One region of the Allobosea sp. P4_H5 genome, then DNA from elsewhere that is predicted to be linked to it. Evidence: predicted binding sites of a transcription regulator. Region 1 holds the regulator's gene; the other holds the start of a gene.
What was found. Region 1 encodes PhoB, which activates phosphate uptake and scavenging genes when phosphate is short. Its sites were predicted from a motif close to TGTCATNNANCTGTCAT; they were not measured.
Positions count from the first base shown of each region.

Region 1 (5,161 bases):
GATCATGGTCGAGCCGTTCCGCGGCTATTCCGGCTGGGCCGGCGGCGTTGCCCTCGGCATCATCGCGATCCCGGTGATCGTGCGCACCACCGAGGACATGCTGCGCCTTGTTCCCGGCTCCCTGCGCGAGGCGGGTGCTGCGCTCGGCGCCCCGCCCTCCGTCGTCATCACCTCGGTGACCTGGCGGGCGGCGAAGTCGGGCATGGTTACCGGCATCCTGCTGGCCCTCGCCCGCATCGCCGGCGAGACTGCGCCGCTGATCTTCACAGCGCTCAACAATAATTTCTGGTTCTCGCCGAACCTCGTCGGCGGCGTCTCCAACCTGCCGGTGACGATCTATCAGTTCGCCTCCGCCCCTTACGAAAACTGGCAGCAGCTCGCCTGGGCGGGATCGCTGATCATCACCGTCTCAATCCTCGTGCTTTCCATCATCGCCCGGCGCATCGTGCGCGGCGGCAAGTGATAAGCGTCCGATCGGAAGGACCATGCAGATGCTTTCGACCCTCGAACTGAGCCCGCAGACGCTGGACGCCGAAGCTCCCGTTCGCATCGCCGTCAAGAACCTCGATTTCTACTACGGCGAGCACAAGGCGCTGAAGAACATCAACCTCGACTTCCGTGACCGGCACGTCACCGCGCTGATCGGCCCGTCGGGCTGCGGCAAGTCGACCCTGCTGCGCATCTTCAACCGCATCTACTCGCTCTATCCCGAGCAGAAGGCGACCGGCGAGATCCTGCTCGACGGTCGCAACATCATCTCCAACAACGTCGACGTGAACGAACTGCGCTCGCGCATCGGCATGGTCTTCCAGAAGCCGACGCCGTTCCCGATGTCGATCTACGACAATGTCGCCTTCGGCATCCGCCTCTACGAGAAGCCGCCGAAGTCGGAGCTCGACGATCGCGTCGAGGGCGCGCTGCGCCGCGCCGCCCTCTGGGACGAGGTCAAGGACAAGCTGAAGAGCTCCGGCATGGGCCTCTCCGGTGGCCAGCAGCAGCGCCTGTGCATCGCGCGCACCATCGCGCAGAAGCCCGAGGTCATCCTGTTCGACGAGCCGACTTCGGCGCTCGATCCGATCTCGACCGGCAAGATCGAGGACCTGCTCGAGCAGCTGAAGAGCGATTTCACCATCGTCATCGTCACCCACAACATGCAGCAGGCGGCGCGCATCTCGCAGTACACCGCCTTCATGTACCTTGGCGAGGTGATCGAGTTCGACGCCACCAACACCATCTTCATGAACCCGCATAAGAAGCAGACGCAGGACTACGTCACCGGCCGTTTCGGTTGACATTCCGAAGCGTCGGCAAGCCCCAAGGATACGCCCCATGTCCGACCATATCGTCCGCTCCTACGACGCCGATCTCGAAGGGCTGCGCCGCAGCCTCGCCGAGATGGGCGGCATGTCCGAGCGCATGCTCGGCGACTCCACCGTGGCTCTGGTGCGCCGCGACACCGCGCTCGCCCAGAAGATCATCAGCGCCGACCAGCGCCTCGACAATCTCCAGCGCGAGGTCGAGGAAAAGGCGGTGCTGACCATCGCCCGCCGCCAGCCGCTGGCGAACGACTTGCGCGAGCTGATTTCGGCGATCCGCATCGCCGCCGACATCGAGCGTGTCGGCGATCTCGCCAAGAACATCGCCAAGCGCGCGGTCGCGATCTCCGGCCAGTTCTCGCCGCCGCATCGCGCCGTCGTCGGCCTCGAGCATATGAGCCGCCTGGTCCAGGCCCAGCTCAAGGACGTGCTCGACGCCTATGCCGCCAGCAACGAGCAGAAGGCGATGGATGTCTGGCGCCGCGACGACGAGATCGACGCGCTCTACACCTCGCTGTTCCGCGAGCTCCTGACCTATATGATGGAAGATCCGCGCAACATCACCTTCTGCACGCATCTCCTGTTCTGCGCCAAGAATGTCGAGCGCATCGGCGACCACACCACCAACATCGCCGAGACCATCCACTACCTCGTCACCGGGCAGTCCATGGACGAAACCCGACCGAAGCTCGACACCACCAACATCCTCGTCGACCTGCCGGCGGCCAATGGCTGAACCGGCGGGCGCTTGAACGGACGCTGACATGCCCGCACGCATCCTGATCGTCGAGGACGAGGAGCCGCTCACCCTGCTGCTGCGCTACAACCTCGAGGCCGAAGGCTTCGAGGTCGACAGCGTGGCGCGCGGCGACGACGCCGAACTGCATCTGCGCGACCATACGCCGGACCTCGTCCTGCTCGACTGGATGCTGCCGGGCCTCTCCGGCATCGAGCTTTGCCGGCGCCTGCGCACGCGCCGCGACACCGAGCGCGTGCCGATCATCATGCTGACGGCCCGCGGCGAGGAGACCGAGCGCGTGCGTGGCCTTGCCACCGGCGCCGACGACTATGTCGTCAAGCCGTTCTCGCTGCCCGAACTGATCGCCCGCATCCAGGCACTGCTGCGCCGTGCCAAGCCCGGCCACGTTGCCGGCTTGCTCGCTGCCGGCGATCTCGAGCTCGACCGCACCACCCGCCGTGTCCGCCGTGCCGGGGCCGAGCTGCATCTCGGGCCGACCGAGTTCCGCCTGCTCGAATTCCTGATGCAGGCGCCGGGCCGGGTCTATTCCCGGGCGCAATTGCTCGACGCCGTCTGGGGCCGCGACGTCTATATCGACGAGCGCACTGTCGACGTCCATGTCGGGCGCCTGCGTAAGGCGATCACGCCCGCCAATGCCAAGGACCCGCTGCGTACGGTGCGCGGCGCCGGTTATGCCTTCGACGAGACATTTGCGCGAAGTTGAGCGCTTCTGTCAGCGCGGCGCGGCGACGATCATCGCGGCGCCGGCGAGACAGAGCGCGGCGCCCGCCAGATCGTAGCGATCCGGCGCGACCTTCTCGACCAGCGCCATCCAGGCCAGCGACGCCACGATATAGACGCCGCCATAGGCGGCGAAGGCGCGTCCGGCGGCTGGACTGTCGAGCAGGGCCAGCAACCAGGCGAAAGCCGCGAGCGATACCAGGCCTGGCAGCAGCCACCAGACCGACTTGCCGAGCTTGAGCCAGGCCCAGAAGGCGAAGCAGCCGGCGATCTCCGCCAGCGCCGCGCCCGCATAGATCGCGAACGTCGCCATGCCGATGCCTACGGTTCCGGCCCGAACGCCGCGGCCAGCCGGGCGAAGACCGGGCGATACGCCTCCGATGCCAGCGGGGTCAGCGATCGGGCCTAATCGAAGTTGAACCAGCGGATCTCGCTATGCTCGTCATTGCTGATCTTGGGGTCGCCGCCAGTCCATTCGGTGACCGCGAACAGATGCCAGAGTGCGGGCGTGACGCCATCCGTCTCGGTCGTCTCGATCGTTTCGAAACGGCGGAAGACCGTCGTCGTGACGCCGAGCTCTTCCTGCAACTCGCGGACGAGGGCGGCCTCGACGGCCTCGCTTGGCTCGACATGGCCGCCGATCGTATCCCAGCAGGAGGGGCGGTTCCGGCGGTGCGGAGCCCGCAGGCCCAACAGGAGCCGCCCATCCCGGATCGGCAGCGCGCAGGCATATTCGACAGGACCCATGCTCTCTCCTTGCCGTTTGGCGTTCGGGTGCATCGGCTGGACGACGATGTACGGTTCCCGCAGACTGCCTTTCATGCGTTTCACCAAATGGGACTATATCGCCTTTCCCTTTCTCGCCGCGCTGTTGATCGGCGTCGGCTATGGCGCGCTCCGCCTGGTCGGCTTCTTCGGTCTCGGCATACTCGGCCTGGTGATCGGCTTCATCGCGGTGCGGATGGATCTGGAACGGGATGGCGGTCCCCTGCAGTTCAAGGCCAGGGACCACATGTCGCGGGCCGAGAAGGCCGCTGATCAAGCTGAGAAGGCCTCGCGTCTGCAGCCGCTCTTCGTGGCGCAGGTCATCGCTGCCGGCTTCGTCATCCTGGGCTTCGGCTTTCACTTCCTGCTCTGACACAGGAACGGCCTCGACAACGAAAAGCCGGCCTTTCGGCCGGCTTTCATGTTCGTGCCACTCGGTTCCGAGCGCTCAGGCGCGGATGGGCTTGCGGTCGCGGCGCCGGTCGGCTGCCGGCTGGTAGGCGATCCGGGCGTGATAGGCGCAATAGGGCATGCCGGTCGCGCTGCGGCCGCCGCAGAAGCGGAACTCCGGCGTGGTCGGGTCGCCCATCGGCCAGCGGCACATATATTCGCGCAGATCCATGATCGTGACCCGCTCGGAGAACGGCACGACCACGTCCTCGGCCGGCGCGGGAGCGCGTTCGACCTGTGCTTCGGCCGCGATCTCGGGCGCGAACTGCGGAGCCAGCGCGGTGTTGCCGCGGGTCAGCCCGGCGCCACCGTTCTGATGGCCGGCCGGATGGCTCGGCGGGCGGGCCGCCGGCTTGCGCGGGCGCGGCGTGGCCGAGCCCGGGCTCTTGGCCCGGCCGGACAGGCCGAGACGATGAACCTTCCCGATGACGGCGTTACGCGTGACGCTGCCGAGCTCGGCGGCGATCTGGCTCGCGCTCAGGCCGTCATTCCAGAGCTTCTTGAGCAGTTCGACGCGTTCGTCGGTCCAGGCTCCGGCTTCGGTCATGGGGTTGCACCTGTCTTCGTCATGCTTCGCCAGCGGGCCGGCGAGGCATAGGGAGAGATCATGGCGGAATCCGATACCGGCAGCGTCCGTCACAAAACGGAAGCCGTTACGCCCGGAACTGACGATACAGGAGACGCCGCACGAGATGTCGTATCTGACGAAGAGGACCATACAAGATGGCCTGACTCGGCCACAAGAGTCGCCGAATCGTAATTCGGCTTTTCCCCAGCCAATCGCCGCAGACGGTCGGGCGGTGAGTCTATTCGGCAACGCTGCCGCGAGGTCAGGGCAACTACATGAGGGCTGAGTGGACGGGCGATCGTCCTGCCGCGAGGTCAGCCGGAATTGACAGGGCCGGGCCGGTTTTGCATAGTTGCGCGACGCAGCCGCCCCCAAGGGCGGCGCTTATGTTTTTGAGCGATCGGGATTTTCCTTTGATGCGGCTTGACGCGCGACGAGACGGCGGGAGCGGCCAGCGACGATAATGTCGCCGGCGGGTCGCATCGTGCCGGCATCATGCCGCCTTGCGTCCCACCCTGCCGTTCCCGGCCCGAGATTCCGCGCTACCTTCCTGTCTCGCCGCAAGGATTTTGCTCCATGAGC
Region 1 is NZ_JBFUKM010000013.1:171,416-176,576, reverse strand. It holds gene pstA (phosphate ABC transporter permease PstA) at 1-463, shown strand, start outside; gene pstB (phosphate ABC transporter ATP-binding protein PstB) at 492-1,292, shown strand; gene phoU (phosphate signaling complex protein PhoU) at 1,330-2,052, shown strand; gene phoB (phosphate regulon transcriptional regulator PhoB) at 2,081-2,779, shown strand; gene AC1DS0_RS24745 (YnfA family protein) at 2,789-3,109, opposite strand; gene AC1DS0_RS24740 (NUDIX hydrolase) at 3,202-3,543, opposite strand; gene AC1DS0_RS24735 (hypothetical protein) at 3,617-3,934, shown strand; gene AC1DS0_RS24730 (GcrA family cell cycle regulator) at 4,010-4,558, opposite strand; gene AC1DS0_RS24725 (acetylornithine transaminase) at 5,156-5,161, shown strand, end outside.

Region 2 (5,161 bases), on a different contig from region 1:
CCGTGATCATGTCCGAGGATCCAAAGGTCCGGCTGGAACTGCTCAATCAGCCCGCTGAGATCCGAGACGAAGGCGGGCGAAAGCGGACTTCCAAGGTGCCTCGGCTGGGGCGAGCGCGGGTGCGGCGCATGGTGGGTCACCACGCAGTCGGTCCCTCGTGCGGCTTCCCGGATTCGCTTCGGTCGATGGGAAGGTCGAGCCGGTGCTCGGCAGCCGCATGCCAGGGCATGAAGCGGCTGTAGTGACCGCTCTCCTCACGGTAGCGAATGAGGCGGTGATCGTTGAGTTCCTGCCCGGCCACGATTATCGAGGGCTTGGGCGTTCCGAGCAGCCGATAGTCCGTCCACAGTGTGCAGCCCACGAAGCTGAGCCGCGAGCAGCCGAACAGAATTTCCGAATGCCGGCTTATGCCATTTCTGTGCTTGCTGAGGAGAAGTTCCGCGGTTGGAGCTTTGGGAGCGCCCTCGCGCGCGATTTCCTGTCCGGCGCCGGCGCGGCTGCGCAACCCTGACCAGCTGCGCCGCGCCGGCTCCTAGCGTTCAGGCCCGAAAATGAGACAAGCTTTGAGACCACCTTTAATTTTAAGGCGTAGTGAGATTCAGCAAAATTACAAAATTTCAATATCTTATACTTTGAGACAAACTCCTGTTCGAAAGAATGTCGGCGTGCTCTTCCTCGACGAGCTGCCGGAATTCCAGGCGCAGGCGCTCGATGCTTTGCGCCAGCCGATGGAGACCGGCGAGGTGCTGATCTCGCGCGCCAATCATCGCGCCGTCTATCCCGCGAAGTTCCAGCTGATCGCGGCGATGAATCCCTGCCGCTGCGGCAAGGCGACCGAGCCGGGCTATGCCTGCCGCCGCCAGCCGAACGAGCGCTGCATGGCGGGCTATCAGGCCAGGATCTCTGGCCCGATGCTCGACCGGATCGACATCACCATCGACGTTCCCGCCCTGACGGCGGCCGATCTCATTCTGCCCGCAGCGCCCGAAGGCTCGGCCGAGGTCGCAGCCCGCGTCGCTGCGGCCCGCGCTCGCCAGTCGGAGCGCTATGCCGCGCTCGGCCTTCCCGGCGGCACGACCAATGCCCGCTGTCCCGCTGCGTTGCTCGACGATATCGCACGGCCGGATGCGGCCGGGCTCGCGCTGCTGCGCAGTGCCGCCGAGGCGATGCGGTTGACGGCGCGCGGCTATCACCGCGTGCTCAAGGTCGCGCGCACGCTCGCCGACCTCGATGGCGAGGACAAGCTCGGGCGTATCCATCTCGCCGAGGCGCTGTCCTATCGCTCGCGCATCGATCAGGCGGCACAGGCTGCCTGATGAAGGATTGCCGCCTGATGAAAGGTTAACGAAACCATTCAAACCATCCGGCATCCTCACGCGGAGGGCGAACTCTTTCTCAAGAGGGGGCGTGATAGATGGGATGGCATGATCGAGCTGCCGTCCTCCCTCATCCTGTTGACCGGCGCCGCCATCGCCGTGGCGCTCACCTGTGCCATCGTCGCGATCCGGCTGCTGCGGGAGCGCCGGCAGGTGACCCGGCAGGCGAGGGCGCTGACGGCCGATGTCGAGAAGCTGAGCGACCGGCTCTGGGAGCTCGCCGACAGCGAGGAACGCTATCGCAGCCTGATCGAGGCGCAGGGTGACCTGATCGTGCGCCGCAGCGAGGGCCGGATCATCTACGCCAACGCCGCCTATGCGGCGCTGATCGGCAAGAGCGAAACCGAGGCCGTCGGCAGCGTCGAACAGCCGCGCGTGCGCAGCGCCCGGCCGGTGCAGGCCCTGCCGGGGGGCGCTCGCGTCGTCGACGAATGCATCGAGACGCAAGAGGGCGAGCGCTGGCTCTCCTGGGTCGAGACGATCGTTCCGGTCGCCGCCGGCCAGACCGTGCTGCAGCGGGTCGGCCGCGAGATCAGCGGGCGCATCGCAGCTGAAACAGCGCTTGAGGAAGCGCGCAGCCGGGCCGAGGAGGCGAGCGCCGCCAAGTCGCGCTTCCTGGCGACCGTCAGCCATGAATTCCGCACTCCGCTCAACGGCATCCTGGGGATGGCCGACCTGCTCGGCGACACCCGGCTCGACCCGGAGCAGGCGACGTATGTGAAAGCGCTCAGAAGTTCGGGCGAGGCGTTGCTCGGCCTCGTCGACGACATCCTCGACTTCGCCAAGGTCGAGGCCGGCAAGCTCGAACTCGCCGACGCGCCATTCGATCCCGCCGCGCTGATCGAGGACGTCACCGAGCTGATGGCGCCGCGCGCCCAGGCCAAGGGCATCGAGATCTCGACTTTGCTCGGGCCCGCCCTGTCGGGGAGGCTCGTCGGCGATGCAGAGCGCCTGCGCCAGATCCTGCTCAATCTCGTCGGCAATGCCGTGAAGTTCACGCAAGCGGGCGGCGTCGGCATCGAGGCGGATGCTGTCGCCGGTCAGTTCGTCGTCGCCATCGCCGATACCGGGCCGGGCATTCCGGCCGAGCGTCTGGCAACGATCTTCGAGGAGTTCGAGCAAGGCGGCATGACCGGTCATCGCGACCAGGCCGGTACCGGTCTCGGCCTTGCCATCGCACGCCGGCTCGCCCGCGCCATGGGCGGTGAGATCGAAGCCGGTAATCGCGCCGATGGCGGCGCATTGTTCCGGCTGGCCCTGCCGCTGCGAGCTGAGATGGCCGGAACCGCGCGCCCTGCCTCGCCGAACTGGCAGGGTCGGCGCATCCTGGTGGCATCCTCGGCGCCGTTCAGCGCAGGCCATATCGCCGCCTGCCTCGAACGGATGGGCGCGCAGGTCCAGCGGGCTGGCGATCACGCGCAGGCCTTGGCGGCGCTCGCCGGCGATTCGGCCCTGTCCGCGGTGCTGATCGACCGCAATCTTCCGGGTGGCGAGGTCGAGGCGGTGGCGGCCGCGGCGCGGCGCGCCGGCGTCGCCGACATCGTGATCATGCTGGCGCCGGCTGAGCGCCGCAGCTTCGGCTCTCCCTATGCCGCCGGCTTCAGCGGCTTCCTCGTCAAGCCGGTCCGGGCGCGCTCGCTGCAGGTGCGGCTCGATCCGGTCGAGCGGTTGCAGCACGCAGCCGAGACGGCACCGGCCGGCGACGCGTCGGCAGAGCAGCCTGCCGCCGGCTTGCGGGTTCTCGTCGCCGAGGACAACGAGATCAACGCGCTTCTGCTGACTCGCACGCTGGAGCGGCTCGGCTGCATCGCCGTCTGGGCGCATGATGGCGGCGAGGCAGTCCGCCTGGCCGAAGAGGCCCGTTCCGGCCGGTCGGCAGGTTTCGATCTTGCCCTGCTCGATGTCCGCATGCCGGTGTTGGACGGGCTCGCCGTCAGCAGGCGGATTCGTGCGGCCGAGAAGGCGCAAGGCCTCGCCCGGCTGCCGATCGTCGCCGTCAGCGCCAACACGGCGGAGGAGGACAGGCGCGAGGCGCTCGCCGCCGGCATGGATGATTGCCTGGCTAAGCCATTGTCACGCGACCAGCTGCGTGGCTGGATCGAGCGGCTTTCACAGCTGCGAACGGCACAGATGCTGTCGGCCTGAGCCAGGGTTTGCTCCACAGGCGGTTGGCTTCGTCATCACAGTGACGTAGTTTTGTCGCGATCCCGTAAGACGGTCGGCGCAGAGCTGTCATGCGCTGATCCGAGATCGCAGGGGCCAGACCGTCTATGACGCACGACGTTTTTCAGGGTTCCCGTCAGCCGGCAAAGCAGAAGCTGGCCGGCCAGGCCCTGTTGCAGCGTTTCTCCCCCTCGAACCTGCTGGCTGCCGGCAAGCAGCTTGGCGGCTTCGCTTTCCCCGGCGCTGATGCTCTTTCCGGCACGCTCGGCCGCTCCGGCACGCTTGAGGTCCGGTTGGCGCGTGGCCCGCGCGAGATCTGGCGGGCGCAGCGCCTGCGCTACCGCGTGTTCTACCAGGAGATGTCGGCCAAGCCCGATGTCATCTCGCGCATGTTCCGCCGCGATGCCGACCGATTCGACGCCGTCTGCGATCATCTGCTCGTCATCGACCATGCCGCGCGCGGCCGCTTCGGCGGGATCAAGCCCAAGGTCGTCGGTACCTACAGGCTGATGCGCGAGCAGGCCGTGGCCAAGCTCGGCGGTTTCTACACCCAGTCCGAATTCGACATCGCGCCGCTGCTGGCGCGCCATCCCGACATGCGCTTCCTTGAGCTCGGCCGCTCCTGCGTGCTGAAGCCCTACCGCACCAAGAAGACGGTTGAGCTGCTCTGGCATGGCATCTGGGCCTATTGCCGGCATCACCGCATCGACGCGATGTTCGGCTGCGCCAGCCTGGACGGCACCGACCCCGACATGCTGGCGCTGCCGCTCAGCTTCATCCACCACCACGCCACCGCCCAGGGCGACTGGCGCGTCGTGGCCCAGCCGCAGCGGCATGTGGCGATGGATCGCCTGCCGGCCGGCATGGTCGACGCCAAGCTCGCGTTGAAATGCCTGCCGCCGCTGGTGAAGGGCTATCTGCGCCTCGGTGCCCGCTTCGGTGCAGGCGCCGTGGTCGACAAGCAGTTCGGCACCACCGACGTGCTGGTCATCCTGCCGGTCGCTGCGATCGACCGGCGCTATATCGAGTATCTCGACGGCGACGCCGGCCGCTACGCCGCCTGAGCGCGATCACTCGCCCGCGGCGGCGAGGTCGCGCAGCGCCTGCCGGTAATCCGGATAGCGGAAGGCATAGCCGAGTTCGCGCTTCACCAGCGCGTTCGAGACGCGCTTGTTCTCGCCGTAGAAGCTCGCCGCCATCGGCGAGAGTCTTGCGGGGTCGAACGGGGTTTCCGGCGGCGGGGGGAGCCCGGTGACTTCGGCCGCGAAGCTGACGACATCCTGCGGCGGCGCCGGCTCGTCATCGGTGACGTTGTAGATCGCGCCGGCGCGCGGCGCCTCGATCGAGGCCATCAGCACGCCGGCGATGTCGTCGACATGGATGCGGTTGAAGACCTGGCCGGGCTTGATCAGCCGATTGGCGGTGCCGGCCCGCAATTTGGTGATCGGATTGCGGCCGGGGCCGTAGATGCCGGAGAGGCGGAAGATCTGGACCGGCTTGCCGCTGCGTTCGCCGAAGGTGAGCCAGTTCTGTTCGATCTCCAGCCGCTGCCGCGAGCGCCGGCTGGTCGGCCGGCACTCGGCGGCCTCGTCGATCCAGGCGCCGCCATGGTCGCCATAGAC
Region 2 is NZ_JBFUKM010000005.1:203,331-208,491, forward strand. It holds gene AC1DS0_RS12275 (hypothetical protein) at 137-505, opposite strand; partial or broken gene AC1DS0_RS12280 (ATP-binding protein) at 663-1,316, shown strand; gene AC1DS0_RS12285 (response regulator) at 1,425-3,521, shown strand; gene olsB (l-ornithine N(alpha)-acyltransferase) at 3,647-4,603, shown strand; gene AC1DS0_RS12295 (SDR family oxidoreductase) at 4,610-5,161, opposite strand, start outside.
Region 2: a site for PhoB is predicted at 3,552-3,568, ahead of olsB (l-ornithine N(alpha)-acyltransferase). Genes of this name have one in related genera too.